Regions from separate parts of the Thermomonas mangrovi genome, predicted to be linked through region 3. Evidence: predicted binding sites of a transcription regulator. Region 3 holds the regulator's gene; each other region holds the start of a gene.
What was found. Region 3 encodes HrcA, which represses chaperone genes, less so after heat shock. Its sites were predicted from a motif close to TTNGCACTCNNNNNNNNNGAGTGCNAA; they were not measured.
Positions count from the first base shown of each region.

Region 1 (10,033 bases), on a different contig from region 3:
ATCCGCGCATCGAAGGACTGCGCGGCGAACTGCGTGCGCAACTCCGCTTGTGCCTCGGCCGGCAGCGCGCGCCAACGCACGGCGACCGCGCGCAACGCCACCCGCTCGGCAGCCGGCAGGCTGCGCCACGCCTCCCAGGCACCCCGCCGCTGGCCACGTTCGCGCGGCGGCAGGCGATCCCATGCGCGCATGCGCTGCATTTCGGTGTCCGGCGCGACCGCGACGGGTGCGACGGGCGCGACCTCGCCCGCCGCCACCGCCAGCCCGGCCGGCGCGGTCGCCTGCAGCCAGGCCAGCAACGGCAATGCGCGGGCCAGGGCAAGTTCGGCCGGCGCCGCCAGCAGGTCGCGGTCGGGATGCAGGCGCAGGTCGGTGGCGTCATAGCGCGCCGCCGGCGCATCGGCGGGCGGCAGGGCTTCGCGCTTGATCGGCGACAGCCAGCGCTGGACCACGTCGCGCCCGACCGGGTGCAGGAAGAACGCCGCGGCAAAGGCGGCGACGCAAGCCGCCACGCCGAGCCACAGCCAGGGGACGTGGCGATGCCGGGTCGCATCGACCCGATGCGGTGCGCTGGGTGCCACGGCGACGGTCGCCTCCGGCAATGCCGGCGCCTCCGCGGCGACGGGCACCGGAGTCGCCAGCGCCTGCTTGACCTGCGCCTGCCACCCACGCCACGCCGCCACGTCCGGCTGGCCGGCGAGGTCGGCCGGCAACGCGTCGCGGATGCGGCCCTGCCAGGTGGCCGCGGGTTCCCCGAGCACCTCGCTGATGGCGGCATCGTCGAGCCCGGATACCAGTTGCAGCAGCACCGACGTCCGCGTCGCCAGCGGCAGGCGGGCGATCGCGGGCAGCAGCGCCGTCGTCCGCGCGCCTTCCGTCGTGCGCAACTGCGGCGTGGCCAGCAGCAGCCGCCAGTACTGCACCGGCCAGTGCGTCATCGGCCAGCGGCCCGCATCGCCGGCGAACACCCGCGCCACCACCGACATCGCCCGCGCCGCGGCCTCGACGGATCCCGACTGGACCTCGGCGAACAGGCGGGCACGCCGCTCCACGCCGCGCAGGAAGGCGGACACCGCATCCTGCGGTGGGGTCGGGGTCGGGTCGGTCATTGGGCGGGCGGTCGCACGCCCCATCTTAGCCCGCACCCCGGCCCGCGACGGGCAATCTTCACGCTTGACACCCGCCCGGAATGCGGCTCCACGAGCATCCACGCGGCCTGTGGGTAAATCGGTTGTGCACAGGCGTCAAGAAACCGTCATCCCTCCCGGTTTCACGCGGATTTGACGCCATGTGACCGCCACGTTTCACGCTTAACGCATTGATTCAATTGACGATGATGCTTTTGGCGCTTTTTTCGCCAATCCTCGCGGAGCCGCATGGACATGGGATCCGCGCAGGTCGGCCGACACCCCATGCACAGACTTATCCACAACCTGTGTGGATAAGGACGATTTCCCAATGCGCACAGTCGGTTACGGCGGATTCGTGCCTCCGCGCCGAGTTTGCGCGCGCAAGTCGCGAACGCGGGCCGCCGGGTGCGCGGCACGGCTAGACTGGCGCCATGCCCGCGCCCGTCCACGTGCTGCGCGTCGCCTTGCCGACGCCGCTGCCGCGCCTGTTCGACTACCTGCCGCCGGGCGGGATGGCGGCCGATGCCGTCGCCGTCGGCCAGCGCGTGCAGGTGCCGTTCGGCAAGCGCGACGTGGTGGGCGTGGTGCTGGGGCACGGCCCCGCCGCCGAAGGCGTGGACCTGCGCGAAGCCCTGGCGCTCCCCGATCCCGCGCCGCTGCTGCAGGGCGAGCTGCTGGCCAGCCTGCGCTGGCTGGCCGGCTACCTGCATGCGCCGGTCGGCGAGGTGCTGGCCACCGCGCTGCCGGCCGCGTTGCGGCGGGGCGAGCCGTTGCCGGAGACCGCGACGTTCGGCTGGCGTCGCAGCGAAGCCGGCGAGACCGCGTTCCCGGCGATGCGCGCCGGCAAGCCCCGGGCGCTGGCCGCCTTGCTCGACGCGCCGCGCAGCGAAGACTGGCTGGACGATGCGGCGCCGGGCTGGCGCAGCACGATGCGCAGCCTGCGCGATCGCGGGCTGGTCGAACGGATCGAGATGGAACTCGCCCCTGCCACCGGCCCACGCACGCCGGGCGATGCAGCCGCCCTGTTCCGCCCGAACGACGAACAACAGGCCGCCATCGACGCGATCCGCGACGCCCGCGGCTTCGTGCCGCTCCTGCTCGACGGCGTCACCGGCAGCGGCAAGACCGAGGTCTACCTGCAGGCGATCGCCGACTGCCTCGCGCGCGGCAAGCAGGCGCTGGTGCTGGTCCCGGAGATCGGCCTGACCCCGCAGGCGCTGGCGCGGTTCCGCGCGCGGCTCGGGGTGCCGGTGCATGCGCTGCACTCCGGGCTCACCGACCACGAGCGCGCCGCGACCTGGCTGGCGGCGGCGCGCGGCCAGGCGCGGGTGGTGGTGGGCACGCGTTCGGCGGTGTTCGTGCCGCTGCCCGAGGCCGGCCTGCTGGTCGTCGACGAGGAGCACGACGGCAGCTACAAGCAGTTCGACGGGATCCGCTACCACGCGCGCGACTTCGCCATCCTGCGCGCCCGCGCGCTCGCCGTGCCGATCGTGCTGGGCAGCGCCACGCCCGCGCTGGAGAGCCTGCACAACGCGGCCAGCGGGCGCTATGCGCACCTGCGCCTGCGCCATCGCGCAGGCAACGCGACGCCACCCCGCGTGCGCATCGTCGACGTGCGCAAGCGGCCGCTGCAGGCCGGCCTCGGGGACGAGGCGCTGCGCGCGATCCGCGCGGCGATCGATGCCGGCGGCCAGGTACTGGTGTTCCGCAACCGCCGCGGCTACGCGCCGGTGCTGCTGTGCCACGACTGCGGCTGGAGCGCGCATTGCCCGCGCTGCAGCACGCCCGACAAGCCGACGCCGATGACCGTGCACGCGCACGGCAGGCGCCTGCAATGCCACCACTGCGGTCATCGGCGGCCCGCACCGCAAGCCTGCCCGGATTGCGCCAGCCTCGGCCTGCAACCGCAGGGCAACGGCACCGAGCGCATCGAAGCGGAATTGCAGGCGCGCTTCGGCGACGTCCCGGTGCTGCGCATCGACCGCGGCAGCACCGGCCAGCGCGACGCCCTGCAGGCGCACCTCGACCGCCTGGGCGACGCGCCCGGGATCCTGGTCGGCACGCAGATGCTGGCCAAGGGCCACGACCTGCCGCGGCTGACCCTGGTGGTCGTGGTCGGCATCGACGAAGGCCTGTTTTCCGCCGACTTCCGCAGCGGCGAAAAACTCGCGCAGCTGCTGGTGCAGGTGGCCGGGCGCGCGGGCCGCGCCGAGCGCCCCGGCGAGGTGCTGCTGCAGACCCACCATCCCGAGCATCCGCTGCTGCAGACCCTCGTGCACGGCGGCTACCACGCCTTCGCCGAGGGCGAGCTCGCGTTGCGCGAAGCCGCCGGCTTTCCGCCCTTCGCCCACCTTGCCCTGCTGCGGGCGGAGGCGAAGCAGGCGGACCCGCCGATGCAGTTCCTGCAACGGGCCGCGGCAGGCCTCGCCGAGGCCGATCCCGACATCGTCCTGCATGGTCCGCTGCCCGCGCCGATGCCGCGCCGCGCCGGCTACCAGCGCCTGCAACTGGTGGTCTCCGCCGCCGCCCGCCGGCAGCTGCATGCCGTGCTCGATGCCCTCGTGCCCGGCCTGCACGCCTCCCCCGAAGCCCGCAAGGTGCGCTGGTCGCTCGACGTCGATCCGGTCGACCTGTACTGAGCGCGCGCATCGGCGACAATCGCGGTTCCCTCGCCCGACATCCCGCACGTGGCCAACCAGCTCGAACAACTCCGCCAGCAGTCCGTGGTGGTCGCCGACACCGGCGACATCGAGGCGATCGCCCGCTTCCGCCCGATCGACGCCACCACCAACCCGTCGCTGCTGCTCAAGGCCGCCGCCTTGCCGGCGTACGCGGCGCATCTCGACGCCGCAGTCGCGGCCGCGGGTGGCGACGACAGGCTGGCCGACGCCGGCGACCGCCTGGCGGTGGCGATCGGCGGCGAGATCCTGAAGCTGGTGCCGGGCCGCGTGTCCACCGAAGTGGATGCGCGGCTGAGCTTCGATACCGAGGCGACCATCGCCAAGGCGCGCCGTCTGGTGCAGCTGTACGCCGACGCCGGCATCGGCCGCGAGCGCCTGCTGATCAAGATCGCCAGCACCTGGGAGGGCATCCGCGCCGCCGAACGGCTGGAGCGCGAAGGCATCCAGTGCAACCTCACCCTGCTGTTCTCGTTCGCGCAGGCGGTGGCCTGCGCCGAGGCCGGCGTGTTCCTGATCTCGCCCTTCGTCGGCCGCATCCTCGACTGGCACCTGGCCAACGGCATGCCCGCGCCGGCGACGCCCGCCGACGATCCCGGCGTGCAGTCGGTGCGGCGCATCTGGCAGCACTACAAGCAGCACGGCTACGACACCGTGGTGATGGGCGCGAGCTTCCGCAACACCGGCGAGGTGCTGGCGCTGGCGGGCTGCGACCGGTTGACCATCTCCCCCGAGCTGCTCGCCGCGCTGGAGCAATCGGACGATGCCGTCGAACGCGCGCTGGTCGATGCCGACGACCGCACCGCAGCGCCCACCCCGCTCGACGAAGCCGCATTCCGCTGGCAACACAACGAGGACGCGATGGCCACCGAGAAACTGGCCGACGGCATCCGCAAGTTCGCCGCCGACCAGCGCAAGCTGGAAGCGCTGCTGGCGGCGAAGCTGGGCTGAGCCTCAGCCCTTGCGCTTGCCGCGCACCTCGACTGCCTGGCCGACGCGGCGGGTCTCGAACAGGCCGATCGCCTCGATCAGCGACACCAGCTTCGAATAGCCGTGGTTGCGCGGGTCGAACGAGGCCTGGTTGCGCACCTGCTTGCCGACCGCGCCGAGGTTGGCCCAGCCCTCGTCGTCGGCTTCCGATTCGATCGCGCTGCGCAGCATGTTCACCAGCCGGGTGTCGCCGCGCAGCTTGCGGCCATCCACCGGCTGCAGCGTCGCCTGTTCCGGCACCGCCGGGTCGGGCCGCGCGCCCAGGGCCTCCAGGTAGGTGAACTGCGAACACGCGTTGACGAAGGGCTCCGGCGTCTTCGCCTCGCCGAAACCGTAGACCTTCAGCCCGGCGCTGCGGATGCGCATCACCAGCGGGGTGAAGTCGGCATCGCTGCTGACCAGCGCGAACGCCTGCATGCGCCCGGACGCCAGCAGGTCCATGGCGTCGATCACCATCGCGATGTCCGACGCGTTCTTGCCCTTGCTGTAGTCGTACAACTGCACGGGCTGGATCGCGTAGGGATGCAGGGCCTTTTCCCATCCATTCAGGGTCGCCTTGGTCCAGTTGCCGTAGGCGCGGCGCACGTGCGCGGCGCCGTGCCGCGCGACCTCGGCGAGGATGGCCTCGATCTTGCCGGCCGGCGCGTTGTCGGCGTCGATCAGCAGGGCGATGCTGGTGTCGGTGTCGGCCATGGGGTGCTCCGCGTGTCCGCCGCAGCATAGCCCAGCACGATCGAGCGACGGGCCGCGCGCCTCAGCCGCGATCGATCCTGCAGGCATAGCAGCCGCGCCGCGCGTTGTGCACGTGCAGGAATGCGACCGCCGGATCGGCGAAGAAGCGCGCGACCAGCGCCTCCAGCGCGCCGCCCTCGACCACGTCCGCATCGCGCATCCCGCCGTCGCCGTCGTAGGCACGCACCGACAACAGCCGGCTGAGTTGCTGCCCGGGGATCGCGTTGCGGAACCGCGCACTGGCCGTCGCAGCCTCGCGCACGAAGATCGGGCCGTCGCTGCGGTACGGCGTGTCGCCATCCAGGTGGCGCCAGTTGAGCAGGAGCAGCGATTCGCCCGGCGCGGCATCTTCCAGGCTGACCCGGCACGGATAGCCGGGCCGGGCGTCGGCCACCACGCGACGCGCGCCGTGCATCGCCAGCGCGGCGGCGTCGAGCCCGAACAGCGGGGCGAACGGTGCGAGCGGCAAGCCGGAGACGATGTAATCCATGCGCGGATCCTCGAAGGCGGACCGCAGCTTCCGCCGACGGCGCATCCCGCGCACTCCGGTTCTTGCGGTGACCGCAAAAAGACGAACGGCCCGGATCGCTCCGGGCCGTCATGCATCGCAACACCGCTTGCGCGGGTCAGGCCGCGAACAAGGCCTTCATCTTCTTCAGCGCGTTGGCTTCGACCTGGCGGATGCGCTCGGCGGAGACGCCGTACTCGTCGGCCAGCTCCTGCAGCGTCACCTTGCTGTCCGGGTCCAGCCAGCGGCGCTTGATGATGTCGCGCGAGCGCGCATCCAGGCGAGCCATGCCTTCGCGCAGCAGGTCGAGCTGGGTGTCCTCGTCGTTGGCCGACTCGTAGGCCATCGCGGGATCGATGTCGTTGTTGGCGACCAGGTAGTTCACCGGCGCCGGCGGGGCATGGTCGTCGTCGCCGTCGTCCGGCGCATCGAAGCCGATGTCGCGCCCGGACAGCCGCGCCTCCATCTCCAGCACCTCGTGCTCGGAGACGTTGAGGTCGCGGGCGACGGTGCGCACTTCCTCGGCGTTGAGCCAGCCCAGGCGGGTCTTGCTCTTGCGCAGGTTGAAGAACAGCTTGCGCTGGGCCTTGGTGGTGGCCACCTTCACGATGCGCCAGTTCTTGATGATGAACTCGTGCATCTCGGCGCGGATCCAGTGCACCGCAAAGCTCACCAGGCGCACGCCGACCGTCGGGTCGAAGCGCTTCACCGCCTTCATCAGGCCGATGTTGCCTTCCTGGATCAAGTCGCCGAGCTGCAGGCCGTAGCCGCTGTAGCCGCGGGCGACGTGCACCACGAAGCGCAGGTGCGACAGGATCAGTTCCTGCGCGGCGGCGATGTCGTTGTGCTCGCGCAGGCGCACGGCGAGGCGCTGCTCGTCCTCGACGGACAGCACCGGGATCTGGTGGACCGCGCCGATGTAGGCCTCCAGCGAGCCCATCGCGCTGGGGATCGGCAGGTTGTTGGCGACAAGGGCGTTGGACGACATGGTGGCGTGCCTCATGTGGACGAGTTTAGCAGTCGACGTCTTTGACTGCTAAACCCGCCGGAAGTTCCCGAGTGTTCTGCTGGTGGAACGCTGGCGCGTCCCGATCCCCAGTAGGCCATGGCCCACATGAACGCGACGTGGGGGCGCCTCAGGCGCCGGACAAGGCCCCCGCCGGGGGGAGGGCCCAGTCGATCGGCGCCTGCCCGCTGCGGGCCAGGGACTGGTTGGCGGCCGAGAAATGCCCGCAGCCGAGGAACCCCCGGTGGGCCGACAGCGGCGAGGGATGCGGCGCCTTCAGCACCCGGTGCCGGCGGGCATCGATCACCCCGCCCTTCTTCTGCGCGTAGCTGCCCCAGAGCAGGAACATCAGGTGCTCGCGCTCGCGGTTGAGGACGTCGACCACGTGGTCGGTGAAGCCCTCCCAGCCCTTGCCCTGGTGCGAGCCCGGCTGGCCGGCCTCGACCGTCAGCACGCTGTTCAGCAGGAGCACGCCGCGGCGCGCCCACGGCAGCAGGCAGCCATGGTCCGGGCGGACGAAGCCGGTGTCGCGCGCCAGTTCCTTGTAGATGTTGTCCAGCGACGGCGGCACCGGAACGCCCGGGCGCACCGAGAAGCACAGCCCGTGGGCCTGGCCGGGGCCGTGGTACGGGTCCTGGCCGAGGATCACCACTTTCACCGCGTCGAACGGGGTGGCGTCGAACGCGGCGAAGATCTCGCCGCCGGGCGGGAAGACGGTGGCGCCTGCCGCCTTACGCTGGCGCAGGAAGGCGGAGAGGGCGCGCATGTCGTCGCGCGCGAACCAGTCGCCGACGCGGGCCTTCCAGCTGGACTCGAGGCGGATGTCAGCCATGTCCCGCGAAGGCCGGGCATGGGGGGCTAGGCCTCATCGCGATCCCGGCTCCGGCAACTTCGCCAGCCGCAGCTGGTACAGGGCCTTGGTCACCAGCAGGCGTTCCTCGATCGGCTTCAGCACCAGGTCGTTGGCACCCTCGCGCAGCAGCGCGGCCTGGTTGTCGCGGTTGTCGTCGCCGGTCATCACCAACACCGGCAGCCGGCGCTTGCCGTAGCGGAACACGTCGCGGATCTGGTTGAGCAGCTCGCGCCCGCTCAGCAACCCCTTCAGGTAAACATCGGTGAGCACCAGGTCGGCGCCGACGTCGCCATCGCTGCGCCCGAGGAACCGGTGCAGGTGCTCGAGCGCGTCCTCCGCGCTGATCACGTGCAGCACCTGCATGCCCTGCCGCTCCAGCATCCGCTTGGTGGCGACCGCGACCACCCGGCTGTCCTCGACGTAGAGGATGCGGGCGCCCTCGATCGGGGCAGGATGGACGTAGCCGCGGATGAACGCCGCCAGCGCGCCATGGCCCAGCGACTTGTCGAAATAGTCGGTCACGTCCTCGGTGAAGGCGCGCGCTTCGAGTGCCTCCTGCGCATTGCCGGACACCACGATGACCGGCACGTAGGCCTGCCCCGAGGCCTCGCGCACGCTCCTCGCCAAGGCCAGGCCATCACCGTCCGGCAGCACCAGCGCCGTGGTCACCAGGTCCACCGCGCCCTCGGCGAGGATCGCGCGCGCTTCCTCGATGCCGGCGCAGCCCACCACCCGCGCGCCCGGCAATTCCTTGAGCAGGGTATCGCCGATGAGCTTGCGCACCAGCTTGCTGCCATCGACCACCATCACCCTCGGTGCATCGCTGACCACGTGGCGCAGATCCTGTTGAGCGCTCATCTCAGCCCTTCCCTGGCCGTGTTTGCCGCAAGTAATGCCCGGTCACCAGGCCCGCGCCCAGCCAGCCCAGCAGGCCGGCGCCCAACAGCACGCCCCCCGCATGCAATGGATCCAGCCCGCGCAAGGCGAAATCGCTGCCGTAGCGCGCGGCAAGGTCGGCCAGCGGCTCGCGCAGGCCCATCCAGGCCAGGGTCAGCACCCCCAACGCCAGGCCACCGGCGGCCAAGCCGTACCAGGCGCCAAGGTAGAGGAACGGGCGCCGCACGAAGCCGTCGCTGGCCCCGAGCAGCTGGAGGACGCCGATTTCCTCGCGCCGCGACTGGATGTCCAGGCGCACGGTGTTGCCGACCACCAGCAGGGCGCCGAGTCCCAGCAGCGCGGCGAGCACCAGCACCGCACGGCCGCCGAAGCGCAGCCACGCATCCAGCCGCTCCCGCCAGACCGCATCGTGCTGCACGCGGTCGGCCTCGGGGAGGGTGCGCAGCGATGCTGCGAGCTGTCGTTCGTCGCCACGCGGCACCACCCGCAACACCGAGGGCAGCGCGGCGCGCGCGGCGTCCGCGCCGAGCACGTCGATCGCCGCGGCGATGTCCGGTTGCGCGCGCAACTGGGCGAGCGCGGCTTCGGGGGTCACCACCTCGACACCGGCGACATCGCCCCGCGCACGCAGGGTGTCGGCCAGCGCCGCCGCGGCGGCGGGCGCGACCGCCGGCTTGAGGAAGACCGCGACGTCGCGCGAGGCCTGCACCTCGCCGCCGAGCCGGGACACGTTGCCGAGCACCACCCACAGGCCGAGCGGCAGCGCCAGCGCGATCGCCATTACCCCGATCGTCAGCAGGGTCGCCCAGGGCTTGCGCAGCAGGCGGCCGAGGCTGGCCACGATGCTGTAGCCGTGGTGGTCCAGCCAGGCGCCGAAACGGCTGGCGTGGACGTCGGCGACCTTCTCATTCATCGGCCAGGTCCTCCGGCGCGATGTCGTCGGCCAGCTGGCCGTGGTCGAGCACCAGCACGCGCTTGCGCATGCGCCGCACCAGGCCGAGGTCGTGGCTGGCCACCAGCACGCTGGTGCCGCGCTCGGGCAGCGAGGCGAACAAGGCCATGATCTCGGCGGACAGGGTCGGGTCGAGGTTGCCGGTGGGTTCGTCGGCGATGAGCATCGCAGGCTCGGCGATCACCGCCCGCGCAATGCCCACCCGCTGCTGCTCGCCCGCGGACAGTTGCGACGGCAGCGCGCGTTCGCGCGCGCCCAGGCCCAGGCGCTCCAGCAGCACGCGCACG
Region 1 covers NZ_JAPEVV010000003.1:120,622-130,654, forward strand. Annotated here, with positions in the region: gene ON759_RS07130 (DUF3106 domain-containing protein) at 1-1,109, opposite strand, end outside; gene ON759_RS07135 (primosomal protein N') at 1,562-3,769, shown strand; gene tal (transaldolase) at 3,818-4,759, shown strand; partial or broken gene ON759_RS07145 (NYN domain-containing protein) at 4,734-5,491, opposite strand; gene ON759_RS07150 (DUF1203 domain-containing protein) at 5,553-6,020, opposite strand; gene rpoH (RNA polymerase sigma factor RpoH) at 6,157-7,026, opposite strand; gene ung (uracil-DNA glycosylase) at 7,175-7,876, opposite strand; gene ON759_RS07165 (response regulator) at 7,910-8,755, opposite strand; gene ftsX (permease-like cell division protein FtsX) at 8,757-9,707, opposite strand; gene ftsE (cell division ATP-binding protein FtsE) at 9,700-10,033, opposite strand, start outside.
Region 1: a site for HrcA is predicted at 7,052-7,078, ahead of rpoH (RNA polymerase sigma factor RpoH). Genes of this name have one in related genera too.

Region 2 (10,033 bases), on a different contig from region 3:
CGGCGTCGACCAGCCTGGCGATGCTGGCGTGGCGCGTCGTGCCACCGGCGATCACGACGCAACCGGGCAACAGCGCGCGCGCTTCCTCGAGCCGTTCTCCCGGCACCGCCACCACCACTTCGTCGGCGACCTGGCGCGCCTTTTCCGCGACCCAGTGCAGCAAGGGCTTGCCCGCCAATTCCAGGAAACCTTTGTCGCCCAGGCCAAGGCGGGTGCCGCCGCCGGCGGCGGGCAGCAGTGCGGAGATGCGTGCCTCAGCCATCGAACCGCATGCCGTCGTGGCCGGCCGCTCGCAGCCGGCCGAGGACCACGCGGACTTCCGGCAATTCCTCGCGCGCCAGCAGTTGCGCGCAGTAGGCCACCGCCTTCGACCATTCGCGGCCTTCGAGCGCGTGCGAGAGACGCGCCAACCCGAGGTTGAGCGCGCGCGGCAGCGATTCGGGCGTGCGCGCCTGCGACGACACCGCGGTATCCAGGTAGCAGCGGTCGTAGGCCACGCCCGCCGCCACGGTGTGTTGCACGCGCCAGTCCGCCCCGTAGACGCACGCCAGGTAAGCCTCCGGTGGTGCCGGCACCGGCCAGTCGCGCCCGTCCCAGGCCAATCGCTCCGTGGCATAGGGTCCGACCCGCGATGCGAGGTGGTCGGGCCAGCCCAGGCTGACGTGGAATGCGCCGCCAGCGACCGTCCGCGCGACCAGCAGGTCGATGCCGACGCCGGTGGGTCCGTGCACCAAGCCGATGACCTCCGCGTCGTCCTTGCGCGGTTGCCGGAGTTCGGCATCCTGCGCCACCGCAGCCTGCAACGCGTCCAGCTGCGCGGGTGCTGGATCGAGCAACATCAGGTCGACGTCCTTGTCGTGCGGGAACAGCGCGCCATCCTTGACCAGCGCGAGCAAGGTGCCGCCGGTCAGGTGGTAGGCGATGCCATGCGCCTCGAGCAGGTCGGCCGCCACGAACAGTGCAGTGCGTACGTCCACGCCTGCCGGCGGACGCAGGCCACCGCGACCGGGCGAACCGGGATCGAGCGCCCGCGCCTGGCCCGCCAATCCCGCCAGCAGGCAGGTCCGCGCCTCGGCGGCATCGCCCGCGAGGCGCGCGGATTCGCCGCGCGCCCGCTGCAGGCGCCACGCGCCGGGGTTCGCCTGCGAAGCGGCACGCAGCACCTCGCGTGCCTGCGCCGCGCGATCCACCGCCTGCAGCATCCGCGCGTAATTGAGCGCGGCGGACTCCAGTCCGGGAGCCAGCTGCAGCGCGCGGTGGGTGGCCATCGCGGCGTCGCGGCGCTGGCCCGCATGCCAGCTCGCGACGCCGAGGTTGGTCCAGGCATCCGCCAGCGACGGCGACAGCCGCAGGGCCTGTTGGGCATGCCGGACTGCGGCGGCCGCATCGCCCAGCGCCACCGCCAGGGCAGACAGGTTCGACCAGCTCGCGGGATGCGCATACGGCTGAGACAGCGCCCGTGCATAGGCGGGCGCCGCGGCCTCGCGCCCGCCTGCCTCGAACTCGCGCATGGCGTGCACGATCGCTCCCGCCGACGCTTCGGGCGAGTGGCCGACGAGCGTGGAGAGCGGCAGCCCGCGCGCGGAGACCGTCATGCGCCCACGCTGCCGTCGGTTCCGACCAGGCGCAGCAGGCGCACGTGGATCGACTCGACCTCGGGGAACGCCTCGATCGCCAGGATCTGGTCGCACACGGCCAGCGCCGCCCCGCCCCCCCCCGGCACCAGCACGGTCCCGAGGGTCAGCAACGCCCGGGTTATCGCGGCGTCGCGCGAAGCTTCCGCAAGGCCCGGGCTGACCAACCCCTTCTGCACGAATTGGCGCGGGATCACCTTGCCCGCCAGCGATCGGTGCTCCTCGCGCCAGTCGTCGCCATAGATCCACCCCAGGTATTCATCCACCGGGGCCGGCATCGGGACGGTCACCTCGAGCGGGTCGCAAGCGACGTCCTCGATCGCGAAGGCCGGCGTGTCGAACACCAGGTGATCCGGCGGGCCGAAGGAACCGACCCAGCGCCCGCCACGCCGGCGCTGGAGCAGGACGTCCACGGGAATCCCGCTCTCCACATGGACCAGGCCGAGCACCCCGATCTCGCCGGCCGGGGGCATGCGCTGTCCCTGCAGGGCGAAAGGCCGGTAGCCTTCGGCGAATGCAGCGAGCAGCGCATCCCGGGGGACATCCGCATCGATCGCGATGTCGATGTCCTTGCGCGCTTCCCACAGGCCACCGTGGATCGCATGCATGCGCACCGCACCACCGGCCAGGCAGGGTGCTGCCGCGATCGCCCGCAGGCGCGACAGGCAATCGACGAGCACCGCCCGCCACGTGCCGACCTCCGGCCGCTTCTCGTGTGGGGGCTCCGCACCGCCGCGCACCACATGCGCGAGCGTGTCGTCCGTGACCTGTCGCAGCGCGTCGCGCGCATGCCGCCTGGCCTCGGCGGGGCGCTCCATCACCCGCGTCAACTCGCCCATCGCATGCTGCAAGGCGAAGCCCGGCCCGCCGCTTGCGATCGCGGTCGCCAGCACGTCGTGGGCGGCCTGCAGGCGGTCGACTGCACGCAGCATCCGCGCCATGCCCATCGCCGCCGATGCATGGGCAGGCGCCAGTCGATGCGCGTGCTGCATCGCCTTGGCGGCATCGCGTCGTTCCCCCAGCCGCCAACTGGCGATCGCCGCGTTGACCCAGGCATCGGCCTGGCCTGGCGCCAGCGCGATCGCGCGCTTGGCGTGCTCCAGCGCCTCCTGGTGCTGCTCCAACCCGATCGCCAAGGCGGAAAGATTGGACCAGCACGACCAGTCGCGGGCGTCCGCGATGGCCGCACGGTAGGCGTCCCGGGCTTCGGCAACCCGTCCCTGCGCCACCAAGGCAGTGCCACGCTGTGCCAGTGCGGCGCCGGGGCTCCCGGTGTGCGTGATGACGCAGGCAGCGAACATGGAGAGGGCCCCCCGATCTGGCACGGAACGGTGCAGGGTAGCCGAACGCGATTCGCGTCGCGCAGCGCATGCCTGCCCATGACGCAAAAACCCCCGCCTTGCGGCGGGGGTTTTCTTGTTGCGGTGTCGCGGATGGCGCGGGCTCAGAAATCCATGCCGCCCATGCCGCCCATGCCGCCACCGCCCGGCATCGCCGGTTCGTCCTTCTTCGGCAGCTCGGCCACCATCGCCTCGGTGGTGATCATCAGGCCGGCGATCGACGCCGCGTTCTGCAGCGCGGTGCGGGTGACCTTGGTCGGGTCCAGGATGCCGAACTCGATCATGTCGCCGAACTCGCCGTTGGCGGCGTTGTAACCGAACGCGCCGGTGCCTTCGGCGACGCGGTTCAGCACCACGCTCGGCTCATCGCCGGCGTTGGTCACGATCTCGCGCAGCGGGGCTTCCATCGCGCGCAGGGCGATCGCGATGCCGTGGTTCTGGTCCTCGTTGGCGCCCTTGAGCTCGGCGATCGCCGCCTTGGCACGGATCAGGGCCACGCCGCCGCCGGGGACGATGCCTTCCTCGACCGCCGCGCGGGTGGCGTGCAGGGCGTCCTCGACGCGCGCCTTCTTCTCCTTCATCTCGACTTCCGTCGCCGCGCCGACCTTGATCACGGCCACGCCGCCGGCCAGCTTGGCCACGCGCTCCTGCAGCTTCTCGCGGTCGTAGTCCGAGGAGGTTTCCTCGACCTGCGCCTTGATCTGCTTGATGCGCGCCTCGATGCCCGCGCCGTCGCCGGCGCCGTCGATGATGGTGGTGTTCTCCTTGCTGACCTGCACCTTCTTGGCGCGGCCGAGGTCCTTGATCGTCGCCTTCTCGAGCGACAGGCCCACTTCCTCTGAGATCACGGTGCCGCCGGTCAGGATCGCCATGTCCTCCAGCATCGCCTTGCGGCGGTCGCCGAAGCCCGGGGCCTTCACGGCGCAAACCTTGACGATGCCGCGGATGGTGTTGACCACCAGCGTCGCCAGCGCTTCGCCCTCGACCTCTTCCGCCACGATCAGCAGCGGCTTGCCGGCCTTGGCCACGCCCTCGAGGACGGGCAGCAGGTCACGGACGTTGGAGATCTTCTTGTCGTGCAGCAGGATGAATGGGTCGTCCAGCTCGGCCTGCATCGACTGCTGGTTGTTGATGAAGTACGGCGACAGGTAGCCGCGGTCGAACTGCATGCCTTCGACCACGTCCAGCTCGTTCTCCAGGCCCGAGCCGTCCTCGACGGTGATCACGCCTTCCTTGCCGACCTTGTCCATCGCCTGCGCGATCAGGTCGCCGATGTTGGCGTCGCTGTTCGCGGAGATGGTGCCGACCTGGGCGATTTCCTTGCTGGTCGACGACGGCTTGCTGAGGTTCTTCAGCTCGCCCACGGCCGCGGTCACGGCCTTGTCGATGCCGCGCTTCAGGTCCATCGGGTTCATGCCGGCGGCGACCGCCTTCATGCCCTCGCGGATGAACGCCTGCGCCAGCACGGTGGCGGTGGTGGTGCCGTCGCCGGCGTTGTCGGAGGTCTTGGACGCGACTTCCTTCACCATCTGCGCGCCCATGTTCTCGAACGCGTCGGCCAGCTCGATTTCCTTGGCGACGGACACGCCGTCCTTGGTGATGGTCGGCGCGCCGAAGCTCTTCTGCAGCACGACGTTGCGGCCCTTCGGGCCGAGGGTGGCCTTGACGGCATTGGCGAGCACGTTGACGCCGCGCACCATCTTGGAGCGCGCGTCCTCGCCGAAACGGATGTCCTTGGCAGCCATTGCGAATTACCTCGAATGTGATGTTTGTGCTCCCTCCCTTTCGCGCAGCGAAGGGGAGGGTCGGGGAGGGGTTGCGATCAGCCGAGGATCGCGAACAGGTCGTCTTCCTTCACCACCAGCAGCTCGGCGCCGTCCAGCTTCACCTCGGTGCCGCTGTACTTGCCGAACAGGACCTTGTCGCCCACCTTCACCTGCGGGGCGCGGACCTGGCCGTTGTCCAGCACCTTGCCGGTGCCGACGGCGACGACTTCGCCCTTGATCGGCTTCTCGGTGGCGCTGTCGGGGATCACGATGCCGCCCGCGGACAGCTTCTCTTCTTCCATGCGCTTGATGACCACGCGGTCGTACAGCGGCTTGATGTTGGACATGGCAACCTCTGCAAATGGTTGATTGGAGTGGAAAAACCCGGAAATCTTAGCAGTCTCGGCTGGCGAGTGCCAAGGCGCGGGACGCGAACATCCCGCATCCGGGATGCGCGGGAGATGGGGGGCCGCCGCGGGCTTTCAAGGGGGCAGGCGGCATCCCGTACCCTAGGCCGCATGGACCTGCTGCTCTGCTTCTGCACTTGCCCCGACCACGCCAGCGCCGAGCGCCTGGCCAGCGCCCTGGTCGAGGAGCGGCTGGTCGCCTGCGCGACCCTGCTGCCCGCGGCGCGGTCGATCTACCGCTGGCAGGGTGCGATCGAACAGGCGGACGAGGTGCTGGTGCTGCTCAAGACCACCCGCGCCCGCTATCCCGCGCTCGAGGCCCGGCTGCCCGCGCTGCATCCGTATGAACTGCCGGAGCTGGTCGCGGTCGAATCCGCCGCCGGCCTGCCCGCGTACCTGCAGTGGGTAACCGCCGAAACCCGTCCGCTAGACTGACCCGATGACCCGACCCCTCCACCGCCTGCGCCGCTGGCTGGCCGCGCTCGCCCTGCTCGCCGGCGTCCCGGCGTCCGCTGCGGATGTCGCCCTGCCGCCCGTCGACCAGGTTTTCGTGCTGTCCGCGCAGGCCACCGCGCCCGACCGCATCGAGGTCCGCTGGAAGATCGCCGACGGCTATTACCTGTACCGCCACCGCACTTCGGTGAAGGCGGATGCGACGTTCGGCGAGGCGCGACTGGCCCTGCCCGATGGCGACAAGCACCGCGACGAATTCTTCGGCGACGTCGAGACCTACCGGCAGGCGCTGGTCGGGACCGTTGATGGGACCCCCGTGGCGGGCGCCACCACGACCACCCTGACCGTGAAGTACCAGGGTTGCGCCGATGCCGGGATCTGCTATCCGCCGCAGACCCGCACGCTGAAGGTCGCGTTGCCGCAGGCCGCGGCGACCGGCGCGTTCGGGCTCGGAGGCAAGCGCGGCGGCCTGTTCGGCGGCGGCGATGCCGTCCAGTCCGACGCGGCCCCGCTGCCGCCGGAGCAGGCCTACGCCAGCGAGGTGATCGCCCTCGACGGCAATACCCTGCTGCTGCGCCTGACCCCGGCGCCGGGCTACTACCTCTACCGCGACAAGCTCAGCGTCTCGTTGCAGGCCGGCAAGGGGCTGGCCGCCGCGCTGCCGCCGAAGGCGAGGATGCCGGCCGCGCGGGCCTACCGCGACGAACACTTCGGCGACGTGGCGGTGTACTTCGACCAGGTCGAGATCCCGCTGGCGGTGTCGCGCACCACCGAGGCCGCCGCCACCGGCACCCTGGCGCTCGGGCTGCAGGGCTGCCAGGACGGCGGCATCTGCTATCCGCCGATGACGCGTCGGTTGCCGGTCACGCTGCCCGCCGGCCGCCTCGCGGCCGCGCCTGCCGCGTCCACCAACGACGCCCCGTCGCCAGCGCCGGCATCGGAGCAAACCGCCGTCGCCGCCGTCGATGCCGCGCCGGCGGATCGGGCCATCGCGCGGCCCGATGCCACCTCGACCGCCGACGCACCGCGCCAGGCGCCCCCGGTCCAAGGCCATGCCGGACTGCTCGGCTCCGTGCTGCTGGCGCTGCTCGGCGGCCTGATCCTCAACCTGATGCCCTGCGTGTTGCCGGTGCTGGCGCTGAAGGCGCTGTCGCTGGCGCAGAGCGGCGAAAGCCGGCAGCGCGCGCGCCGGCACGCGCTGGCCTACACCGCCGGCGTGCTCGCCAGCTTCCTCGCACTGGGTGCGCTGGCACTGGCCTTGCGCAAGGCTGGGCTGGCGCTGGGCTGGGGCTTCCAGTTGCAGCAGCCGCTGGTGGTGGCCGGGCTGGGCCTGGTGGTGTTCGCGCTGGGCCTGAGCCTGTCCGGCCTGTGGCATGCCAACGTCGCGCTCGGCGCGCGCACCGGCGCCCTCCTCCAGCGCGAAGGCATGGCCGGCGACTTCTTCACCGGCGTGCTCGCGGTCGTGCTGGCGACGCCGTGTACCGCGCCGTTCATGGGCGCCGCCTTGGCCTATGCCTTCACCGGTCCGGCCCTGGGCGGGCTGCTGGTGTTCCTCGCGCTTGGCCTTGGCCTGGCCCTGCCGTTCCTGCTGATCGGCTTCGTGCCCGCGCTGGCCCGCCTGCTGCCGAAGCCCGGCGCGTGGATGGAGACCTTCAAGCAGTTCCTCGCATTCCCGCTGTACACCACCGCGGCCTGGCTGCTGTTCGTGCTGGCCGCCCTACGCGGCGCGGATGCGGTGTGGTGGTGGTCGCTGGCCGCGATCGCGCTGGCGCTGGCGGCCTGGGCCTGGACCCGCGCACGCAGCGGCGGGTCCGGCGGCTGGCGCGTCGTCGCGCTGCTGGCCCTGCTGGCCACGGCCTGGCCGCTGGCCAGCCTGCATCGCCTGCACAAGCCCGCGATTGCCAACACGAACGCCACCCCGAGCGGCATCGCCCAGGTCGCGTTCTCGGAACAGGCGCTGGCCGACCTGCGCGCGCAGGGCCGGGTGGTCTTCGTCAACATGACCGCCGACTGGTGCGTCAGCTGCAAGGCCAACGAGAAGGCGGTGTTCGCGCGCGACGGCTTCCGCGCGGCGATGGACGCCGCCAACGCCGTGTACATGGTCGGCGACTACACCGACGTCGATCCGGCGATCACCGCCTACCTGCAACGCCACCAGGCGGTCGGCGTGCCGCTGTACGTCGTCTACCCGCGCAACGGCGGCGAAGGCCGGATCCTGCCGGTGATCGTCACCCCCGGGCTGGTCGCCGACGCCCTGGCGCAGGCCGCAGGCGGCTGATGCCGCGCACCCGCACCGTGCTGCTGGTGGCCATGGTTGCGGCGATCGCCGGGGCCAGCGCCAGCCTGTTCTTCGAACCCCGGGTCGCCCAGCGCCTGGCCGGCACCGCGGCCGGCCAGCGCCTCCTGGACGCCGCCCTCAAGGCCAAGGCCGATCCGCCGCCGGCCGGGGTGATCGTCGGCGAACGCGGCCGCATCGTGCCGGCCATGCGCGTGCGCGACCTCGACGGCCGGGCAGTCGCACTACCCGCCGCCTGGGCCGGGCGGACCACGCTGGTCAACGTGTGGGCCACCTGGTGCGCGCCCTGCCTCAAGGAAATGCCGGAGTTGCAGGCCTTCGCCCACGAACAGGCGTCCAATGGCACGCAAGTGGTCGGCATCGCGCTGGATGACGACACCGCGGTGCGGGCTTTCCTGCAGGCGCATGCGATCGGGTATCCCTCGCTGGTCGACACCCCCGGGCCCGCCGACGCCGGCGTGCGCCTGGGCAATCCGGCCGGCGTGTTGCCGTATTCCGTGCTGGTCGCGCCGGACGGGCGCCTGCTCAAGACGCGGATCGGTCCGTTCAACGATGCCGCCGACATCGCCGCCTGGGCCGCCACGAATTAGAGCCACCGCTCCAACGCGCGTTTAAAATTCGGTTATTCGGCAAAAATTCGGCGAACTGGACAGCATCCCCGGCCTGCGCGACACTGCGCACCCGTTCCGGGACGACCCGAGTCCGATGGCGCAGCTGCTGGTCCTGCACGGCCCCAACCTCAACCTGCTCGGCACCCGCGAGCCGGAGGTCTATGGCCGCGCGACCCTCGCCGACATCGACGCCGACCTGGCCGCGCGCGCCGCGGCGGCTGGGCACCGGCTGGAAAGCCTGCAATCGAACGCCGAGCACGTGCTGGTCGAGCGCGTGCAGGCCGCGCGCAGCGACGGCACCGCCTTCATCCTGGTCAACCCGGCGGCGTTCACGCATACCTCGGTGGCGCTGCGCGACGCCCTCGCCGCGGTCGCCATCCCCTACATCGAACTCCACCTGTCCAACCCGCACGCCCGCGAACCCTTCCGCCACCACAGCTATTTCAGCGACAAGGCGGTCGGCGTGGTCTGCGGGTTCGGCGCCGACTCCTACCGCTACGCCCTCGATGCCGCGCTCGCGCGGCTGACGGCCTGACCCCGAGGTACCCCGATGGACCTGCGCAAGATCAAGAAGCTGATCGACCTGCTGGAAGAATCCAACCTGGCCGAAATCGAGATCAAGGAAGGCGAGGAATCCGTGCGCCTGGCGCGGGTGCCGAAGGGCGCGCTGGCCGCGCCGGCGCCGGTGGTCCACCACGTCGCCGCGCCTGCCCCGGCCGCGCCGGCGATGCCGATGCAGTCCCCGGTCGAGGCCGCCACCGGCGGCGCCCCGAAGGCGCATGGCCACGACCTGCCGGACGGCCACGTGGTGCGCGCGCCGATGGTCGGCACCTTCTACGCCAGCCCCTCGCCTGACAAGCCGGCATTCGTGTCGGTCGGCCAGGCGGTCAAGGCCGGCGAGACGCTCGGCATCATCGAGGCGATGAAGATGTTCAACCCGATCGAGGCCGACGTCTCCGGCACCGTGGTGGCGATCAAGTGCGAGAGCGGCCAGCCGGTCGAATTCGACCAGCCGCTGTTCGTGATCGCCTGAACGGGGAGCGCCCGATGCTCGAGAAAGTCGTCATCGCCAACCGCGGCGAGATCGCGCTGCGCATCCTGCGCGCCTGCCACGCGCTGGGCATCCGCACGGTCGCGGTGCATTCCACCGTGGACCGCAACCTCAAGCACGTGGCCATGGCCGACGAGTCGGTGTGCATCGGCCCGGCGCCGTCGCCCGAGAGTTACCTCAACATGCCGGCGATCATCGCCGCCGCCGAGGTCACCGACGCCCAGGCCATCCACCCCGGCTACGGTTTCCTGTCGGAGAACGCCGACTTCGCCGAACGCGTGGAGCAGAGCGGCTTCGTGTTCATCGGCCCGAAGGCCGACACCATCCGCCTGATGGGCGACAAGGTCGAGGCGATCCGCGCGATGAAGGCCGCGGGCGTGCCCTGCGTGCCCGGCAGCGGCGGCCCGCTCGGCGACGATGCCGCCACCAACATCCGCATCGCCGCGGAGATCGGCTACCCGGTGATCGTCAAGGC
Region 2 covers NZ_JAPEVV010000007.1:225,306-235,338, reverse strand. Annotated here, with positions in the region: gene ON759_RS11460 (2-C-methyl-D-erythritol 4-phosphate cytidylyltransferase) at 1-262, opposite strand, end outside; gene ON759_RS11455 (LicD family protein) at 255-1,595, opposite strand; gene ON759_RS11450 (hypothetical protein) at 1,592-2,770, opposite strand; gene groL (chaperonin GroEL) at 3,079-4,719, opposite strand; gene groES (co-chaperone GroES) at 4,797-5,087, opposite strand; gene cutA (divalent-cation tolerance protein CutA) at 5,259-5,582, shown strand; gene ON759_RS11430 (protein-disulfide reductase DsbD family protein) at 5,587-7,878, shown strand; gene ON759_RS11425 (TlpA family protein disulfide reductase) at 7,878-8,486, shown strand; gene aroQ (type II 3-dehydroquinate dehydratase) at 8,602-9,042, shown strand; gene accB (acetyl-CoA carboxylase biotin carboxyl carrier protein) at 9,058-9,540, shown strand; gene accC (acetyl-CoA carboxylase biotin carboxylase subunit) at 9,555-10,033, shown strand, end outside.
Region 2: a site for HrcA is predicted at 5,134-5,160, ahead of groES (co-chaperone GroES). Genes of this name have one in related genera too.

Region 3 (10,033 bases):
CACGCCCTTGACGATCCGGCCATCGAGCGTGCGGGCCACGGCACCGACCACGACGACCCCGGGGTCGACGGCAGCAAGCCGGAGCAAGGCCTGGCCCATGCGTCCGCGGGCGCCATGGACGATCAATTTCACCGGGGAAGCGCTCATCCCGGGCAGGCTAGCGACGCATGCCTTCGTGGGCAAGCGCCGCGCCGCCCATCACCCGGCGCTTGCTGCCTTGAGGCGATCCACCACCTGGTGCATGGCGTCGTCGAACATGGTGTCGCCCTCGCGCAGCGTCACCTTGCCCAGCTTGGCCATCGCGGCCAGTTCCTCGGGCGCTGCGACCAGCACCCGGATGCCACGGCGGTTCACCAGCAGCAGGCGGCCGGAGATCGGGCTGATCCATGAGACCTTCGCCGGTTCGATGCGGTCGACGGCGGTCTGCAGCTGGATCCACCCCCCGACCTTGAGCTTGCGCATGCGCTCGAGCACGCTGGCGTCGAAATCCAGGGTGTCGGTTCCCGCCACCAGTTGCAGGGCGACCGGCTCGGGCTCGGGCGGCGCCGGGGGCTCCGGGGCGATGACCTGCTCGGGGAGCCGGGTTGCGATGTCCGCGGCGCGTTCGCCACCTGCCAGGCGGACGAGGGCGTCCTGCATCGAGGCCAACGCACCCTCCGCCGGTTCCCCGGTGCACCCGGAACTCGACAGGATCTCCAGCAATTGCTTGCGCGGGAGCGCGGGCAGCTCCGCCGCCGGGGTCCGCAATTCGGCATGGTCGAAGGCCAACAACACGTCTTCGACCGCCAGCATCGCTTCCTCGAACCGCGGCGAGCCGTGGCCGTCTCGCAGCATCACCTGGATCAAGTGGTGCGCCGCATAGCGGTTGATGAAACCATCGATCACACCGGGAAGCTGGCGCTCCCCGCGGTGCTGGGCGAGCGCTGCATTGACGGCGCTACGGGCATGGTCCAGGCGTTCGCGTCCGCGCTGCGCCTCGGCCGCGCGTTTCTCGGCCAGCTCCACGCGCTTGCGATGCTGCGCCATGTAGGCGCGCAATTCCTGCTCCAGCGCCTCGAAGATCGCGACGTCTTCGTTGAACTCGGCGACGAGGCGATCGATGGTGTGGTCGACGCGATTGAGCAATTCGCGCTCCTGCGGCGCCTCGCCACGATTGCCCTCGCAGGCCTCGGCGACCGTGTTCAGCAGGCGGCGCGCGGGATGCTCCTTGAACAGGAACATCCGCCGATCCTTCACTGCCACCTTGACGTACGGCACCAGCATCCGGCCGATCATGCGGCGGATGTCGGGATCGAACTGCGGCCCGTCCAGAAGGACGTCGAACAGCAGTGCCACCAGGTCCACCGCGTCCTCATCCAGGCCATCGAGGTGCAGGTTGTCGCTGGCGACCCCCAGCTTCTTCGCGCCCTGGGCCACCTCGCGGCGCAACTGGCTGGCGAACGAGTGTTCGCGTCGGTCCTGTTGCAGCTGCCCGGGCAGGTCGCTCTGCAGCAGGCTGAGGATGGTCATCAATTCGCCGGAGCTCAGGGTCTGCATCGGCCCCGCGCCGGGTTGCCCCGCCAGCCCGGGCCCGGCCGCGGTTCGCCAGCCTTGCAGGAGGTTGAGCATGGTTGCGAACGTGGCCTGGTCGGCGGGGCTGGGCTGGGTCATCGCGGGACTGCCCGACGCGCCGCCGGCCTGCTCCGCTTCCCTTCCTGCGCCCGTGGTGCTGCCGTCCATCCGCTGGCCGGTCCGCAGGTGCGGGAGAATCCCCGCGCCGCCCAACAACGCGTTCGCGCGGTCGTAGACCTGCCCGAGCGTCGGCCCGAGTTCGCGCTCCAGGAACTTGAACAGCACGATGCGCACGCCGGCGCCGAGTTCGAGCGCCTCCACCGACCTGCGCAGGGCGCCCGCCAGGAAGGTCGGTGCCAGCGGATCTTCGGCCGGCGGCAGGCTGTCGCGGTCCAGCAGGCAGGCCATGCGCTTGCCGAGGACTTCGAGTGCGCCCGCATGCGCGCGGGCAAGGCTTTCGGCCAGTTGCTCGATGGCCAGCTGTTCCTCGAGGCCATCCTCCGACAGCAGGCTCATGTTGGCGTGGTCGAGCGAGGCGGCCGGTGCCATCGGGTCGCGCAGGGCGCGGAATCCCGAAAGCAGCGCTTGCTCGAGGCGCCGCGAGATCTGCCCGCGCGCCTGGCGCAGGTCGCGCAGCACGTTGAGGCCCAGGGTCTCGTCCCCGGACTGGCTACGATCGAACAGGTAGTCGTCGACGCGAGCCAGCGCACGGTCCAGGCTCGGCGGGACACGTTCCAACAGCAGGCGCTGGAGGGCATCGAGGAGCGGGCCGGGATCCGGCCGCGGCTCGGCTTGCAGGGGGTCGTACGACATCGGGGGCTGCCTGTACAGGGATTTTTACCCCATGCAGCCTACCCCTCTCCACGTCACGCTTGGGTGATCTACGTCAAGAAGCGACGCTTTGCGCGACGCATTCCGCGCGATCGAGGGCGTCACGACACCATGCGGTCCCAGAATCCCTTGACCCCATCGAGGAACGTGGCCGACTTCGGCGAATGCTTGCGTGCGTCCTCGCCGACGAAGGTGGCCTCGAATTTCTCCAGCAGCTCGCGCTGCTCGGGGGTGAGGTTGACCGGCGTCTCGACCTCCACCTTGCAGTACAGGTCGCCGGGGTGCCGGCTGCGCACCGACTTCACCCCGCGATCGCGCAGGCGGAACACCTTGCCCGACTGGGTTTCCGCCGGGATGCGCAGCTCCAGCTCGCCATCCAGGCTGGGGACGCGGACCACGTCGCCGAGCGCCGCCTGCGAGATGCGGATCGGCACCTCGCAGTGCAGGTCGTCGCCGTCGCGCTGGAAGATCGCATGCGGGCGCACGCGGACCTCGACGTACAGGTCCCCGGGCGGCGTGCCGGCCGGGCCAGCCTCGCCCTCGCCGGCCAGGCGGATGCGGTCGCCGCTGTCCACGCCTGCCGGGATCTTCACCGACAGCGTCTTCTCTTCCTCGACGCGTCCGTTGCCGTCGCAGTGCGGGCACGGGTTGGGGATGGTCTTGCCGCTGCCGCCGCAATGCGGGCACGGCGCCTGCATCGCGAACGGCCCGCGCTGCATGCGCACCTGCCCGCGGCCGTGGCAGGTCGTGCAGGTCTGCACCTTGCCGTCGGCGGAACCGCTGCCGTTGCAGGGTTCGCAGCTGGCCAGGGTGGGGATCTCGATGCGCTTCTCCACCCCGGCCACCGCCTCCTCGAGGTCCAGCTCGAGGATGTAACCGACGTCCGCGCCACGGCGCGGCCCCTGCTGGCGTCCGCCGCCGCCGAAGATGTTGCCGAAGATGTCGCCGAAGATGTCGCCCATGTCGGCGCCACCGAAGCCCGGCCCGGCGTTGCCGCCGCCCATGCCGTGCTCGAACGCGGCATGGCCGTGCTGGTCGTACATGCGGCGCTTGCCGCCGTCGCTCAGCACCTCGTAGGCCTCCTTGCACTCCTTGAACGCGGCCTCGGCGCTGGCGTCGCCGGGGTTGCGGTCGGGATGGTGCTTCATCGCGCAGCGGCGATACGCCTTCTTCAGGTCTTCATCGCTGGCGTTGCGGGCCACGCCCAGGACGTCGTAGTAGTCGCGCTTGCTCATCGTCGTTGCCGGGTCCTTTCACCGAGACGGGCAGGCCACTGGCCTGCCCGTCGGAGTTGTCGCTTCAGGCGGGCGCTCAGGCCTGCTTGTTGCCGTCGTCCTTGACCTCGGTGAACTCGGCATCGACCACGTCGTCGCCACCGCCCGTTGCCGGGCCGGCCTGTTCGCCGCCCGCCTGCTGGCCCGCCGCGGCCGCAGCCGCGAACAGCGCCTGGCCGGCCTCTTCCAGCGCCTTCGACTTGGCCTCGATCTGGCCCTTGTCGTCGCCCTTCATCGCGGTCTCGAGTTCGGCGATGGCGCCTTCCGCGCGGCCGATGGCATCGCCCGGCAGCTTGTCGCCATTGTCCTTGATCGCGGTGCGGGTGGCGTGGATCAGGCCATCGGCATGGTTGCGCGCGGTCACCAGCTCGTGGAAGCGCTTGTCTTCCTCGCGGTTGGCCTCGGCGTCCTGCACCATCCGCTGGATCTCGTCGTCCGACAGGCCCGAGCCGGCCTTGATCTCGACCTTCTGCTCCTTGCCGGTCTTCTTGTCCTTGGCCGACACGTGCAGGATGCCGTTGGCGTCGATGTCGAAGCTCACCTCGACCTGCGGCATGCCGCGCGGCGCGGCGTCGATGCCGGTGAGGTCGAACTTGGCCAGCGACTTGTTGTAGCGGGCCTGCTCGCGCTCGCCCTGCAGCACATGCACGGTGACCGCGGTCTGGTTGTCCTCGGCGGTGCTGAACACCTGCGACGCCTTGGTCGGGATGGTGGTGTTCTTCTCGATGATCTTGGTCATCACCCCGCCCAGGGTCTCGATGCCCAGGCTCAGCGGGGTGACGTCGAGCAGCAGCACGTCCTTGACGTCGCCCGCGAGCACGCCGCCCTGGATCGCCGCGCCGATGGCGACGGCCTCGTCCGGGTTGACATCCTTGCGCGGCTCCTTGCCGAAGAACTCGGCCACCGCCGCCTGCACCTTGGGCATGCGGGTCTGGCCGCCGACCAGGATCACCTCGGTGATGTCGGACGCGCGCAGGCCGGCATCATTGAGGGCGATGCGGCAGGGCTCGATGGTCTTCTTGACCAGGTCGTCGACCAAGGCTTCCAGCTTGGCGCGGGTCAGCTTGATGTTGAGGTGCTTCGGGCCGGAGGCGTCGGCGGTGACGTAGGGCAGGTTGACCTCGGTCTGCTGCGCGCTGGACAGCTCGATCTTGGCGCGTTCGGCGGCGTCCTTCAGGCGCTGCAGGGCCAGCGGGTCCTTGCGCAGGTCGATGCCCTGCTCCTTCTGGAACTCCTCGACGAGGTAATCGATGACGCGCTTGTCGAAATCCTCGCCACCGAGGAAGGTGTCGCCGTTGGTGGCCAGCACTTCGAACTGCTTCTCGCCGTCGATGTTGGCGATCTCGATGATCGACACGTCGAAGGTGCCGCCGCCGAGGTCGTACACCGCGATCTTGCGATCCTTGTTGTCGCCCTTGTCCAAACCATAGGCCAGCGCGGCCGCGGTCGGCTCGTTGATGATGCGCTTGACCTCGAGGCCTGCGATGCGGCCGGCGTCCTTGGTCGCCTGGCGCTGGCTGTCGTTGAAGTAGGCCGGCACGGTGATCACCGCCTCGGTGACCGCCTCGCCCAGGTAGGCCTCGGCGGTCTTCTTCATCTTCTCCAGCACCTTCGCCGAGACTTCCTGCGGGGCCAGCTTCTTGCCGTCGGTCAGCGCGACCCAGGCATCGCCGTTGTCGTGCTGGGTGATCGCGTACGGCACCAGGCCCAGGTCCTTCTGCACCTCGGCGTCGGTGAACTTGCGGCCGATCAGGCGCTTCACCGCGTAGAAGGTGTTCTTCGGGTTGGTGACCGCCTGCCGCTTGGCCGAGGCGCCGACCAGGACTTCGCCATCCTTGGTCCACGCGACGATCGACGGCGTGGTGCGGTCGCCCTCGCTGTTCTCGATGACCTTGGCCTTGCCGCCTTCCATGATCGCGACGCAGGAATTGGTGGTGCCCAGGTCGATGCCGATGATCTTGCCCATGTCTTGGTTCCTCTGGATGCGTTGTATTCGGGGGCGCCGTGCGCCGATGCCGCCTATCTGGGGGCCGCGGCGGGCGCTTCAAGGGGCGCGCCGCGGCGGGGTTGCGGACCGCGTCAGTCCTCGCGCGCGACCACGACCATCGCCGGCCGCAGCAGCCGGCCGTTGAGCAGGTAGCCCTTCTGGAACACCTGCACCACGCTGCCCGGCGCGGCGTCGCCTGCATCGACCTGGCTGATCGCCTGGTGGTGCTCGGGGTTGAACGCGGCGCCGGTCGGGTCGACCACGCTGAGGCCGTTGTCGCCGGCCACCTTCAGCAACTGCCGGTAGGTCAGCTCCAGGCCATCGCGCAGCGCGCCGGCGTCGGCGCCCGCGGCAGCAAGGCCGGCATCGAGGCTGTCGAACACCGGCAGCAGGTCGGCGAGCAGGCGTTCATTGGCGAACTTGCGCGCGGTCTCGATCTCGCGGGCGATGCGCTTGCGCTGGTTCTCCAGGTCGGCGCGCTCGACCAGCGACTGCGCCTTGAGTTGCTCGAGTTCGGCGCGCAGCGCCTCCAGTTCGTCCGTCGCCGCGGCGTCGCTGGCTTCGGGGGCATCGTGCATCGGGTCGTGGGTCATGGCCTGCGGTCGGGACGCGGCTTCGCGCCGCACTGACCGCGGCAATGGGGCCTCAACGCTCCGGATTCAAGGCCGCGCCCAGTGCCGCCGCGGCGGCCTCGACCACCGGGATCACCCGGTCGTAGGCCATCCGGCTGGGGCCGATCACCCCCAGCACGCCCAGCGTGCGACCCTCGTGGCCGTAGGGCGCGGTCACCAGCGACATCCCTTCCAGCGGCGCCAGGCCGGTTTCCTCTCCGATGAACACCCGCATGCCCGGCGCCTTCGCGGTGCGCTCGAGCAACTGCAACAGCTCGCGCTTCTCCGCGAAGGCCTCGAACAGCGCACGCAGGCGGTCGAGGTCGGCCAGCTCCTGCAAGCCCATCAGCCGGGTCTGCCCGGCCAGCAGCATGTCGTCGCGGCTGGGGGCGAAGGCCTGCTCGGCCAGTTCCACCGAGCTCGCCAGCAACCGTTCCATCTCGCTGCGGGCATCGCGCAGGTCGCGCAGCAGGCTGGCGCGGATGGTCGCCAGCGGTTGCCCGGCGAAATGCGCGTTGAGGTAACGCGCGGCCTGCTCCAGTTCGGCGGGGTCGAAGGCCCGGCGCACCTGCACGACGCGGTTCTGCACCTCGCCGTCGGCGAACACCAGGATCGCGAGCACGCGGTGCGGATCCAGGGCGACGAATTCGATCTGCCGGAAGGCGAAGGTCTCGCGCTTGGGCACGCTGACCATGCCGACGAAATGGGTCATCGCCGACAGCAACTCCGAGGTGCTGCCGAGCAGCGCCTGGGTTCCCGCGCCGGCTGGCAGTTCGCTGCGCAGGCGGGCGACTTCCTCGTCCGGCAGCGGCCGCACCTGCAGCAGCGAATCGACGAACAGGCGGTAGCCCTGCGCGGTCGGCACCCGGCCCGCCGAGGTGTGCGGCGCCGCGAGCAGGCCGGCATCCTCCAGCGAGGCCAGGATGTTGCGGATGGTGGCCGGGCTGACGTCGAGGCCCGAATGCCGGGCCAGGGTCTGCGAGCCGACCGGTTCGCCATCGCGGATGTGGCGCGACACCAGCGTGCGCAGCAGCTGGCGCGCGCGCGGGTCGTGGGCGATGTCGGCGGGACGGGCCATGGCCCTGCGTTGTAAGCGGCGGACCCGGCGCGCGCAAGCGCTATCGGCCCGCCCCCGGGAACGGGCACAATGCGCGGCCATGCTGAGCCGCCTGTCCATCCGCGATTTCGCCGTGGTCGCGCACGCTGAACTGGCGTTCGCCGACGGGCTGACCGTCATTTCCGGCGAGACCGGCGCGGGCAAGTCGCTGCTGGTGGACGCGCTGGGGTTCCTGTGCGGCGCGCGCGCCGACGCCGGCGCGGTCCGGCATGGCGCGCAACGCGCCGAGCTCGAAGCCGAGTTCCAGCTCGCCGACTGCCCGCCCGCGGCCACCTGGCTGCGCGACAACGACCTCGACGAAGGCGAGGCCTGCCAGCTTCGCCGCACCCTGCGCGCCGATGGCGGCTCGCGGGCATGGATCAACGGCCGCGCGGCCAGCCTCTCGCAGTTGGGCGAGCTCGCGGCGCTGCTGGTCGGCATCCACGGCCAGCACGAACAACAGGCCCTGCTCTCGCGCGCCACACAGACCACCCTGCTGGACGCCTACGCGCGGCATCCCGAGCTGCTCGACGCAGTGCGCGCGGCCGCCCGCCGCTGGCAGTCGCTGGCCGCGGAGCGCGATGCCCTGCTCGCCCGTGGCGACGTCGCCGACCGGCGCGCATGGTTGCGCCACCAGCTCGACGAACTCGAAGCCGAGTCGCTGGAACCCGCAGCGCTGGCCGAACTCGATGCCGCGCATCGTCGGCAGGCGCACGCCGCGACCCTCGTGGCCGCCTGCGATCAGGCGCTGGACGGCCTGGGCGGCGACGACGCCCTGCCGCAACGTGCACGCAAGCTGCAGGCCATCCTGCAACGCGAAGCCACGCACGAACCGCGTCTGGGCGAGGTCGACGCGCTGCTCGACTCCGCCGCGATCCAGCTGGACGAGGCCCTTGCGGCGCTGGAACGCATCCGCGGCGACCTCGACCTCGACCCCGACAGCCTGGCCACGCTCGAGCGACGCCTGGGCCGGGTCCACGATCTCGCCCGCAAGCACCGCGTCGCGCCGGCTGCATTGGCGGCACATCGCGATGCGCTGGCGGCGGAGTGGGTCTCGCTGGAGGATGCGGGACAGCGCCTGCTCGACCTCGATCGCGCGATCACGATCGCCCATGCCGCGTGGCAAGAGGCCGCCGCCGTCCTCGGCGCCTCGCGCCGACGCGCGGGCGACGCGCTGGCCGGCACGGTCGCGGACCTGATCGCTGGCCTCGGCATGCAGGGCGCCCACTTCGAGGTGGCGCTCCCCGCGAACGACGTCGACGCCCCCGATCCGCTCGGCGCGGAACGCGCGGAATTCCTGGTCACGGCCAACCCCGGGCAACCGCCACGGCCGCTGCGCAAGGTCGCCTCCGGCGGCGAACTGTCGCGCATCTCGCTGGCGATCGAAGTCGCCACGCTCGGCCTGGACGCGGTGCCGACGATGGTCTTCGACGAAGTGGATGCCGGCATCGGCGGTGCGGTCGCGGCCGCGGTCGGGGCCCGGCTGCGCGCGCTGGGCGGCAATCGCCAGGTGCTGTGCGTGACCCACCAGCCGCAGGTCGCGGCCGCCGGGCATGCGCATTACCGGGTGAGCAAGGCCGCGCGGGACGGCATCACCCAGTCCGCCGTGGTGCTGCTGGATGCGCCGGCGCGGATCGAGGAAGTCGCGCGGATGCTCGGCGGCAGCCGCCTGACCGACGAGGCGCGGGCGGCCGCGCGGCAACTGTTGCTGGACGCGGCGGGAGCGCCTGCGGGCTAGCGCTGCTTGCGGACGTATAGGACCAGCGCGTGGTCCTCGATGTCGTAGCCGTGCTGGGCGGCGATCTTGCGCTGCAGGGCCTCGATTTCGTCGCTGTGGAACTCGATGACCTTGCCGGTATCGACATCGACCATGTGGTCGTGGTGCTCGCCGCGGTCGAGTTCGTAGATCGCGTGGCCGCCCTCGAAGTTGTGCTTGAGCACCAGGCCGGCCGACTCGAACTGGGTCAGCACGCGATAGATCGTGGCCAGCCCGATCTCCTCGCCGACGGCCATCAGGTGCCGGTAGATGTCCTCGGCGGTCATGTGCCGGGGCTTGCTCTGCTCCAGCAGTTCCAGGATCCGCATCCGCGGGTGGGTGACCTTGAGTCCGACCTTGCGTAGATCCTGCGATTCCATGCCTGCTCCGCGGAAGCGATGCCGCCGGCAACGCGGCGTGAACGCCTGCCGCCGGGGGTGCCCCGCGCAGCCCTTGCGGGCTGTCGCGGGCCGTGTTGAGTGTATCATCGGTGCATTCGTGACTCGCCCGTGACCTCGATGCGCAAGCTGCTCCCGCTCCTCCTCGCCGTGACGTTCGCCAGTGGTTGCGGGCTGATGTACCGCCAGCCGATCTACCAGGGCAACCTGCTCGAGAAGTCCGCGGTCGACCAGTTGCAGGCAGGCATGGACCAGCGCCAGGTGATGACCCTGCTGGGCACGCCGTCGATCCGCGATCCCTTCCACCAGGATCGCTGGGACTACGCCGCCAGCGAGCGCCTCGGCCGCACCGGCAAGCCGGAAGTGAAGACGCTGACCGTGTTCTTCCAGGAAGGCGTGGTCACCACCTGGGAAGGCGAGTACTTCCCCGAGCAGGACTCCGAACTCGCGGTGCAGGTGATCAGGCAGTTCGGCCCGAACCTGGCCAAGGACAAGAAGAAGGGCGGTCGCTAGGCCGTGCGCTTGCGGG
Region 3 covers NZ_JAPEVV010000001.1:445,154-455,186, reverse strand. Annotated here, with positions in the region: gene dapB (4-hydroxy-tetrahydrodipicolinate reductase) at 1-147, opposite strand, end outside; gene ON759_RS02215 (DUF1631 family protein) at 199-2,364, opposite strand; gene dnaJ (molecular chaperone DnaJ) at 2,484-3,617, opposite strand; gene dnaK (molecular chaperone DnaK) at 3,694-5,622, opposite strand; gene grpE (nucleotide exchange factor GrpE) at 5,736-6,236, opposite strand; gene hrcA (heat-inducible transcriptional repressor HrcA) at 6,289-7,332, opposite strand; gene recN (DNA repair protein RecN) at 7,412-9,088, shown strand; gene fur (ferric iron uptake transcriptional regulator) at 9,085-9,486, opposite strand; gene ON759_RS02180 (outer membrane protein assembly factor BamE) at 9,625-10,017, shown strand; gene ON759_RS02175 (RnfH family protein) at 10,014-10,033, opposite strand, start outside.